Regions from separate parts of the Cellulomonas sp. NPDC055163 genome, predicted to be linked through region 3. Evidence: riboswitches for the same ligand, from Rfam matches in the RefSeq annotation. Region 3 holds a riboswitch; each other region holds the start of a gene.
What was found. Region 3 has a riboswitch for cyclic di-GMP ahead of ACWFNE_RS14840 (hypothetical protein). Riboswitches for the same ligand answer to the same signal wherever they lie in the genome.
Positions count from the first base shown of each region.

Region 1: another riboswitch for cyclic di-GMP. It lies ahead of ACWFNE_RS07850 (BldC family transcriptional regulator); the one in region 3 lies ahead of ACWFNE_RS14840 (hypothetical protein).
Region 2: another riboswitch for cyclic di-GMP. It lies ahead of ACWFNE_RS01190 (hypothetical protein); the one in region 3 lies ahead of ACWFNE_RS14840 (hypothetical protein).

Region 1 covers NZ_JBSGSU010000003.1:356,902-360,168, forward strand. The annotation lists gene ACWFNE_RS07845 (EAL domain-containing protein) at 1-693, opposite strand, end outside; cyclic di-GMP riboswitch class I at 1,303-1,377, shown strand; gene ACWFNE_RS07850 (BldC family transcriptional regulator) at 1,436-1,624, shown strand; gene def (peptide deformylase) at 1,890-2,375, shown strand; gene ACWFNE_RS07860 (DUF3145 domain-containing protein) at 2,646-3,146, shown strand.
Region 2 covers NZ_JBSGSU010000001.1:263,582-266,848, forward strand. The annotation lists gene ACWFNE_RS01185 (glycosyl hydrolase) at 1-946, opposite strand, end outside; cyclic di-GMP riboswitch class I at 1,516-1,590, shown strand; gene ACWFNE_RS01190 (hypothetical protein) at 1,639-3,267, shown strand, end outside.
Region 3 covers NZ_JBSGSU010000007.1:82,520-85,786, reverse strand. The annotation lists gene cysK (cysteine synthase A) at 1-537, opposite strand, end outside; gene ACWFNE_RS14840 (hypothetical protein) at 1,075-2,037, opposite strand; cyclic di-GMP riboswitch class I at 2,052-2,126, opposite strand; gene ACWFNE_RS14835 (SGNH/GDSL hydrolase family protein) at 2,450-3,016, opposite strand; gene ACWFNE_RS14830 (LysE/ArgO family amino acid transporter) at 3,131-3,267, opposite strand, start outside.

The DNA.
Region 1 (3,267 bases), on a different contig from region 3:
CGCGTACGCACCGTGCTCGACGTTGTCGAACGCGAGGACCGCGACGTCCTCGGGCACGCGCACGCCCGCGGCGGCGAGCCCGCGGATGAGTCCGATGGCGTTGTGCCCGGACGCGGTGACGACCGCGTCGGGCCGCTCGGGGCGGCGGAGCAGCTCCCGGGCGGCGTCCTCGCCCGCGGCCTCCGACCAGTCCCGCGCCACGACGAGCAGCTCGTCACTCGGGGCGAGCCCGTGGGTGGTGAGCGCGTCGCGGTACGCGAGGTGACGCTCGTGGTAGTCGTACTGCCGCAGGTCCCCGACGAAGCCGATCCGGCTGTGCCCGTGCGCGCGCAGGTGCTCGACGGCCTCGTGGATCCCGCCGTGGTTGTCCGGCAGCGCGACGGGCGCCTCGACGCCGTCGACCCGCTGGCTCGTGAGCACGACGGGCTTGCCGAGCTCGAGCATCCGCGCGAGGAAGGCCGCGCTCGCGCTCAGGGCGATCGTGACGACCGCGTCGGCCTCGTCCCACGCCACGGACAGCGCGGTCTCGCCGACGACCGTCTCGTCGAGCTCGGGCTCCTCCGGTGCGGTCTGGGCCACGACGACGCGACCGCCCTGCGCGGTGACCTCCCGCACCAGCCCCGCCAGCAGCTCACCGTGGTAGAACCCGCCGATGTGGCGCGCGAGCGCGAGGACGGTCCAGGTGTGCGGCACGTGACTCCTCCGGGTGCGAGCCACGTGTGGGCTCCTCGGGAGGACCATCGGCACGTACGGGGGTGACTTGAGCGGAGAGCCGCAGGTCAGGGGCCGTGCGGGGGGCTTGGGCGGCCCGGTGCGGACGCGCGGGGACCGGTCGTTCGGCGACCGCGCGGCCGGCGGCTGGGGCGGGCGACCCGTCCCGGTGGCGGCGGGGGGAAGCGGCGGGGGGGGGTGACGCGGCCAGGGGACAAAGCGGATGGTGACGCGGCCGGGCGTGACGTGCGTCTCTGCGGCGCGGGAGTGCGCGGACAGCGTTCGGGCGCCTCACCCGCACAAGATGAGGCGCCCGTCACCCGCCGTGGTCACCTGGCGACCCGCCCCGCTCGCGCCTGGGCGTTGGGTCAAGGGTAGGACGAATCGGCCAGGAGGGCGAGAGATCGTCACGGATACGTCTGCTCCGGCCCAACGCGGGCCCGCGTTGCGGTCAGGATGCGCGCCGATACGCGCCGTGTTATAGGCGCCGTCGAAGCGCGTCGATTCACCCGAACGGCCCCCAGGCCGGGTCGTTTCACCCTCGGGGGGTTGTTGCGAAGTTGTCCGGGTTCATGCATAGTTGAGGACGTCAGCGAGAAACGGCAAACCCGCCGCAAGGTGGGGACGCAAAGCCACGGGGCCTCAGGGGTCAGCCGAGCTACCGAACGACAGGAGAGTTGCCATCATGGCCATCACCACCCCCAACCGTTCCGAGTCCACCTCGATGCCGGGCGCTCTGCTCACCCCGGGTGAGGTCGCAGCGATGTTCCGGGTCGACCCGAAGACCGTCACGCGCTGGGCGCAGGCCGGCAAGCTCTCGGCCGTCCGGACGCTCGGTGGGCACCGCCGCTTCCACGAGAACGAGGTCCGCCAGCTCCTCACGGGCGTTCCGCAGCAGCGTTCCGACGTCTGATCGCTCGGCCGCGCGTCGCGCACAGCCTTCTCGCCGAAAGGCCCGGGGAATATCCCCGGGCCTTTTGTCGTGCACCCGTCCCATTCACGTGACCTGGGCCACGTCGATGCGCGGGCGTTGTTGGTGAACCGCGGAGGTGCAGGCGGCACGGGCGCGGGGGAGCGAGGACGGCGGCGGGCCGGAGGGGAGCACCGGGCCGCACGGTGTCCACCCCCGACCGCCGGAGTGCCCGAGTCGGACAGCCCCGCATGAAACAATCGTGGGCATGGCGATGAGAGAGATCCGCACGGTCGGCGACCCGGTCCTGCGCACCCCCTGCGACCCGATCACGACCGTCGACGACCGGGTGCGCTCGCTCGTGACGGACCTGCTCGAGACCGTCGACCACGAAGGTCGGGCCGGCCTCGCCGCCAACCAGATCGGCGTCGGGCTCCGCGCCTTCTCGTGGAACATCGACGACGAGATCGGCTACGTGCTCAACCCGCGCATCGTCGAGCTGTCCGAGGACTACCAGGACGGCGACGAGGGATGCCTCTCGGTGCCCGGCCTCTGGTACCCGACGAAGCGCGCCTGGTACGCGCGCGTCGTGGGCGAGGACCTCGACGGTCATGAGGTCGTCGTCGAGGGGACCGAGCTCATGGCTCGCTGCCTGCAGCACGAGGTGGACCACCTCGACGGGTACCTCTACCTCGACCGGCTCGAGCGGTCGGTGCGCAAGAAGGCGATGCGCGCGATCCGCGACCAGCTCTGACACCGGTCGCGGCGCCGGGCGGGTGCGCCGGGCCCGGGGCAGGCCCGGCGTCGCCGCCGCGGTCCCGGTCCGTGATCCCGACCTATCGGGGCGAACCGTGACCGAACGCCCGGCGGGCCGGTGCACGTCCGGGTGGCGGGGCCGGATTCGCTGGCGTCCGGGCGACCGGATCATGCATGCTGTCACCAGCACGCCGCGAGGCCGTGGTGCACTCCGTTCGCGGGACGAGGTCGTTGGGGAAGACGAACCTCGAGCCGTCAGGAGGGCGACATGGCAGGTGCGATCACCCGCGGTGTACTTTTCGTGCACTCAGCGCCACGTGCGCTCTGCCCCCACATGGAGTGGGCGGCAGGCAACGTGCTGGGCACACGCGTGTCCCTGGACTGGACGCCGCAGCCCGCGGCGCCGGGGATGTACCGGGCGGAGCTGTCTTGGCAGGGTGCCCAGGGGACGGGCGCGCGCCTGGCCTCGGCGCTGCGCGGGTGGACCCACCTGCGCTACGAGGTGACCGAGGAGTCGAGCCACGGCACCGACGGCTCCCGCTGGAGCCACACGCCCGAGCTCGGCATCTTCCACGCCCAGACCGACGTGCACGGCAACGTCGTCGTACCCGAGGACCGCATCCGCGCGGCCCTCGTGCACGCGGCCGACCCGGCTCGTCTGCGCGCCGAGCTCGACCTCGCGCTCGGGCAGGCGTGGGACGACGAGCTCGAGCCGTTCCGCTACGCCGGTGCCGGCGCGCCCGTGCGCTGGCTGCACCGGGTCGGCTGAACCGCCGGCGACGGCTGCCACGCCCCCGACGGCAGACCCGTCGGTCCCGGCTCACCCGCTCGCGACGGCCGACCGGCCGACAACGGCTGGGCCGCGACGCCGGCGGCGCCACGCACGACGA
Region 2 (3,267 bases), on a different contig from region 3:
TGCCCTTGCCGTCCCACCCACGGACCTCGGACCACGGGTACCAGGTCCCGTTCATCTCGTGGTTGAAGCGCAGGACGAGCGGGAGGCCGGTCGCGGCGATGTCGCGGGCGTACTTGCGCAGGTACTCGTCGTGCTTGCCGTTGATGATCGAGCCGAGCGAGTACTCCGGCGCCTCCGCGGAGATCGCGCCGACCTGGCTCTGGCTCTCCCAGGTGAGCAGCGGGATCTGGCCGCGGCTCCACGCCTCCTGGACGGCGTCCGGGCGGAAGTCGGTGTCCCACGACTGGAAGTAGCCGCTGACGTCGGCGTTGCGGTTCACGGCAGCCTGCACGCCGTTGAACTCGCCGTAGTCGAACGGGCTCTGCGTCGTGTAGAGGCCGAACAGCTGGCTCGCCGCGACGATGTCCGCCTTGGTCATCGACGCGGTGACCGGCGGTGCCTGGTAGCCCTTGGGGTTCTGCACCTTGTAGTTGAGCTCGCCGAGCTGCTTCTTCAGGTCCGCGATCTGCGCCGTGGTGACCTTGCTCGCGGCGTTCTGGCGCTCGCGCGTAGCCTTGAGCGTGCCGTTGACGAGGTTCGCGGCGTCCTGCTGCTTCGCGGCCTCGGACTCGGCGCGGCCCAGCTCCTGCTGCGTCTGCTCGAGCTTCGCCTCGAGCTCGGTGATCTGCTTCTTCAGGTCCTCCGCGCGAGCGAGCTGGACCTTGTCACCGGCCTGGGGGCGCGGCGCGGTGAGCTTCGCCTCCATCTCCTCGAGCTGGGAGCTGAGGTCGCGCGAGCGCGCCTGCTCCGTCTGGAGGGCGACCTCGGTCGCGCTCGGCCCGTTCCACACGTACTGACCCTGCGGCGACAGCAGCGCGACGGCGCCGACCGCAAGAAGTGAGACGGTGATCACAGAAGCGAGCACGCGATGGCGGCGCGTGAACTTGAACGGATAGTCGGAAAACATCTGCGGGTGCCTCCACGGCGATGGTCTTCACGGCGCGCCCGGGAATGCTGTCCGGACTGCGTGCGGGTCGTGAGCACGGGTGCTCGTCGGGCGTGAGCGCAGTCGCACGGGTGTGCGGCCGTCGCGTTCGACATCGCCGTGGAGCCCCTCCCGGGGTCCCGGCCGTGCCGGAGCGCGACGTCCGTGTCGCTGTGCGTGTCCTGCTCCAGCACGGTGACACCGTGCTGACCTGCGACGATGGGTGAGAGACAGCGTCGTCGCGGGCTACCGGGGCCGTGGGGGTGTTTCCGTGCCGGGTCGCCCTGCCCGGTCGTGCGGCGGCGACCGCGCCAGACGGCCCAACCTCGGCGCCGGCGTGCGGCCCCGAACTCGGTTCCCCCCGGAAGCCCTGTGCGGTAGGCCCTCATGGTGCACAGGAATCACTCGAAAGAGCAAGAACCCTGCACGGATCACGGTCGTATATCCGAATTGCCCGGGTGCACGCCAGTCACGGCCGGTGCGCACCAGCGTCGCATTGGTCCGCTTTCTGGGACTGGATTAACACGATCAGCGGACGTACGCTCGTCGAGTCCACGAAAAGGCAAACCTGCCGCAAGGCAGCGACGCAAAGCCATGGGGCCCACGCGGTCCGCCAGGCTGCCGAACGACAGGGGATCCCCGTGCAACGCCGCCTCCCGGGGCAGGGCCGTGCCGTGCCCGCGCCCAGCTCCACCACCCGAGCCCGCGCCACCCGCTCCGGCGCGACCGGTGCCGCTCGTCGCCGCACCGCACGCGCGGTCCTGGCCACCGCTGCTCTCGCGGGGCTGCTCACGGCCGCCGCAGTGGCGCCGTCAGCCGCCGCCAGCCGCCAGGTCGTCGAGCCGAGCCCCACGGCGTCGCCCACGCCCTCGCCGACGCCGAGCCCGACGCCGACGCCGACGGCCCTGCCCACGCCCGGACCCACCGCCGAGCCGACGCCCGGCCCGACGCCGGAGCCGACGCTCAGCCCCACCCCCTGGCCGTCCACCGAGCCCACCCCCGACGCGTCGCCCCGGCCCGGGGCCGCGAACGACTGGGCCGAGGACGCCCTGACCCCCGACGACGGCCTGCTGTTCGGGGCGTCGGTCGCGAAGGGCACCCACGCGAGCGTCGACGCCGCCGTCTCGGCGTTCGAGGCCGGCATCGGGCGCAAGCTCGACGTGCACCGCTGGTACGCCCTGTGGGACGAGCTGCCGTCGACGCCGCTGGCGACGACCGTCCAGCGCGGCCGCACGCCGCTGCTCTCGGTGTCCTCGAAGCGGATCGACGGCACCAAGATCTCGTGGGTCGCGGTCGCGAGCGGCGCCCACGACGCGCAGATCGTCCAGCACGCCCAGGCCGTCAAGGCGCTGCGCGTCCCGATGTACGTGTCGTTCCAGCACGAGCCCGACTACTCCCCCGGCTTCGGCGACCCGGCCGACTACCGTGCCGCGTTCCGCCACTACGTCGAGGTGTTCCGCGCGCAGGGCGTGACCAACGCCGTGTGGACGTGGATCGTGACGCCGACGCCCTTCGCGCCCTCCGCGGCGGTGAGCGCCGACGCGCTCTACCCCGGCGACGACGTCGTCGACCAGGTCGCGCTCGACGCCTACAACTGGTTCGGGTGCTCGTCGAACGGGCAGGCGGCGTGGTCGTCGATGTCGCGCGCCGCGTCGGCGTTCCGGGCGTTCGGGCAGGCGCACGGCAAGCCGCTCGTGATCGCGGAGTGGGGCTCGGTCGAGGACCCCGCGGTGCCCGGCCGCAAGGCCGCGTGGCTGCGCGAGTCGATGGCGACCCTCGAGTCGTGGCCCGAGGTCACGGCGGTCCTGTACTTCCACCACCACGGCAGCTGCTCGTGGTTCGTCGACTCGACGCAGAGCGCGCTCGAGGCGTTCGCGGACGTCGCCGACTCCCCCGCGGCGCACACGCGGGCGTCGGCGTTCCTGCAGACGTCGACGACGCACGGGACGGCGCCCCTCACGGTCACGTTCGACGCGTCCCGCTCGTCGGGCGCCGGCGGTGGCGCCGGCGAGCACCTCGCGAGCTGGTCGCTCGCGTACGGCGACGGGACCACGGAGAGCGGCGCGGGGGCGCCGCCGGCGGCGCTCACGCACGTGTACGGGCCGGGCGACCGCAGCGCGCGCCTCACGGTGACCGACACGGCGGGCGGCACGAGCACCGACTCCGTCGCGATCACCGCGGCGGAGCCGCCGACGGGGACGCTCGACCAGAAGGACGTCACAGACACCTCGGCGTCGCTCTACGCCTGGGTCGACCTGCACGGGTACGCGGGCAGCGTGCGCTTCCAGTACGGGCGGACGCTC
Region 3 (3,267 bases):
GCCGATGCCGGCCACGAAGATGTCGATCTTGCCGTCCGTGTCGGCCCAGATCTCCTCGGCGGTCGTCGCGCGGTGGATCGCCGGGTTGGCGGCGTTCGCGAACTGGCGCGCGAGCACGGCGCCCGGGCGCTCCGCGGCGATCTCGTTCGCACGGTTGACCGCACCCTTCATGCCCTCGGAGCCGGGGGTCAGGATGAGCTCGGCGCCGTACGCACGCAGCAGCGCGCGGCGCTCCTTCGACATCGTCTCGGGCATCGTGAGGACCACGTCGTAGCCGCGGGCCGCGCCGACGAACGCGAGCGCGATGCCGGTGTTGCCGCTGGTCGCCTCGACGATGGTGCCGCCGGCGGGGAGCTCGCCGGACGCCTCGGCCGCGTCGATGATCGCGACGCCGATGCGGTCCTTGACCGAGCTCGCGGGGTTGTAGAACTCGAGCTTGCCGACCACCGTGGCGCCGGCGCCCTCGGTCAGCTTGTTGATGCGGACCAGCGGGGTGTTGCCGATGAGCTGCGTCGCGTCGTCGTAGATGCGGGCCATGTCGTCCTCGTCTGTGCGGGGCCACGGGTGCGTGGCGGGGTGGGGGAGGTGGGGCGGGGCGGGGGCCCGGGACGGCTCCTGGGTCGCGCGCCGTGCCGGGGGCTCGTCGTCCCCCTCGGCGCCGCGCGGGGCGCGCTGCCGGAGGACCGCCGAGCGCCGGGGGGTGACCGGTGCGGCGCGAGGGGCGAGCGCTGGCGCGGGGGGTGTGCCCGTGCGGGCCTCCGGCTGCGAGGGCAGCGGGAGCGGCCAGCGCTCTAGTGACAGCGACAGCTGGCGAGGGCGACCCGGTGGGGCCCGGCGCACACGGCGCCGCACGGGACCGGGGTGGTGACGTTCGCGCGGAGCAGCACGGTCACCTCTCCTCCCGGTCGGTCATGGACGCGCTGACGCTATCGACAACGTCCCCGCGGTGCAAAGCATGCCCGAGGCTCGGGACATCACCTGCGCCGGTGCCACGACGCACGCGAGCGGTGCACGGGAGGCCCGTGCACCGCTCGCGTCGAGCGCCCGTCCGCGACGGGCTCTGCTCCCGTGGCGTCAGCCGCGCGAGATCTTCACCGTCGCGCCGTCCGTGAAGTAGTTGTCGACGTTCGCGATCGTGTTCGTGCTGGGGGCGATGAGCGCGCAGCGCGTGTGCCGGGTGTCGAGCCGGAAGACGTTGTTGGCCACGGCCAGGCCGGCGATCGCCGGGCGGCTGCCGTACGCCACGTTGACGGTGCACCCGCCGCCGCCGATGCGGTTGTCGCGGATGGTCAGGTCGGAGACCGCGGCGCGGTCCTGCGTCGTCTGGACGGCCGAGGAGTACGCGCCCTCGATGTTGTTGCGCACGATCCTGATGTTCGACCCGCCCTGGATCTGGACGCTGTCGGCGTGGCTCGGGCCGCCCTTCTGGTTCGGGTCCTGGGCGTAGAACAGGTTCGCGTGCAGCCACGAGCTCTCGACGAGCACGTTCGAGCCGGTGATGTGGACCGAGTCGATGACGTTCGCGATCTCGGTGCGTCGCACCGTGAAGTTGTGGCCGATGATCCCGTTGATCCACGGCGAGGCTTCGGTCGCGATCAGCTCGCTGTCCTCGACCGTGAAGGGGTAGACGCCGGCGTCGTTCGTGATGAGCCCGAAGCTGCCGGTGATCGGGCGGCCGCGGACGATCGAGCGCTTGATCGTGACGTTCGGCGCCTTGATCTTGATGAAGCCGCGGACGTCGACCGCGTCGACGACCGCGCCCGGCGTGGTGACGACCAGGTCGCCCGTGACGACCGTGAGGACCGTCCCGGCCGGGACGCCCGTGGTGGTGGAGCCGGCGTTGCTCAGGAGCGGGATGTCGAGCGCGCTGGGTGCGACACCGGCGGCCGAGGCGGGGACCGTCGCGGCGAGCGTCGCGGCGACGCTGAGGCCGGCGACGAGGGCGAGCGAGCGGGCCCGGCGGCGGGACGTGCGGCGGTCGTCACGACCGGCCGCGGCGTCGATGGGCGCGCGGAAGCTACGGACTGCATTGAGCACTGGATTCTCCGTCGTTCGGCAGCCTGGCGAACCTCGTGGGTCCCATGGCTTTGCGTCACTGCCTCGCGGCAGCTTTGCCTTTTCGTGGACAGGAGGACCGTATGCGGTCGTAGCGGTTCCCGACAAGAGTCACAGCACCCGGCAGCCGGGTGAAAAGGTGTCGTTCGGACGGCGGGGCTCGTGCGCCGGTGATAACGGCGCGGGCGGACCGGGGCGATCCTGCAGGTCACGGGCGCGAGAATGCGGCAGAAGGCGTTGTTTTCGACGAGTTCCGGACCGGCGCCCGGGCATGGCGCGGACGCGCCCGAGATATCCGTTTCTCCCGCAAAGGGGTGCATGCGTCGCATTCACGTACGGGTGCACCCGCAGGGGTGGTGCGGGTGCTCCGCCGCCGGTGCACTGCGCCAGGTGCTCAGTCGAGCCCGACGGCGTCGAGCCACGCCTCGGCGAGCAGGCCGTGCCCGGCGGGTGTCGGGTGCACGCCGTCGTACGCCCAGGCGGCCGGGGTCGTGCGCACGGCGGCCGCGGCGAACAGCCCGTCGGCCGGCACGAGCGTCGCGCGGAACTCGGCGGCGAGCCTCCGGACGACCCCGATGCGCGGGTCGAGGTCCTCGCGCCAGCGGTGCTGCGCCTCCTCGACGGGCACGACGAACGGCTCGACGAGCACGAGCCGCGCGCCGAGCCGGTCGCGCGCGGAGTCGAGCACTGCGCGGTAGTCCTCCTCGTACGCGTCGATCGAGGTCGCGCGCCCCGAGTCGTAGCGGCGCCACGTGTCGTTGATCCCGACGAGCACCGAGACGACGGTCGGCTCGAGCGCGAGCGCATCCGTCTCCCAGCGGTCGCGCAGCTGGTGGGCGGTGTCGCCGCCGATCCCGCGGTTGAGGAACGTGAGCCCCAGGTCGGGCCGGCGTGCGCCGGCGAGCGCCGGCGAGCGCCGCGACGACCATCGCGTACCCGTGCCCGAGGCTCGCCGGGTCACGGCGGTCGCGCCCGCCGTCGGTGATGGAGTCGCCGGTGAGCAGGATGCGGTCGCCCGCCTCGAGAAGCGTCATGCCCCGAACTGCAGCACACGCGCCCGGGACGGACAACCCGGTCAGCTGCCGATGACGAGCGTGACCGCGAGCGTCGCCATCACGACCGCGACGAGCCCGTCGAGGACCTGCCAGGCGCGCGGGCGGGCGAAGAGCGGCGCGAGCCGCCCGGCTCCGAAGCCGAGGGTGACGAACCAGC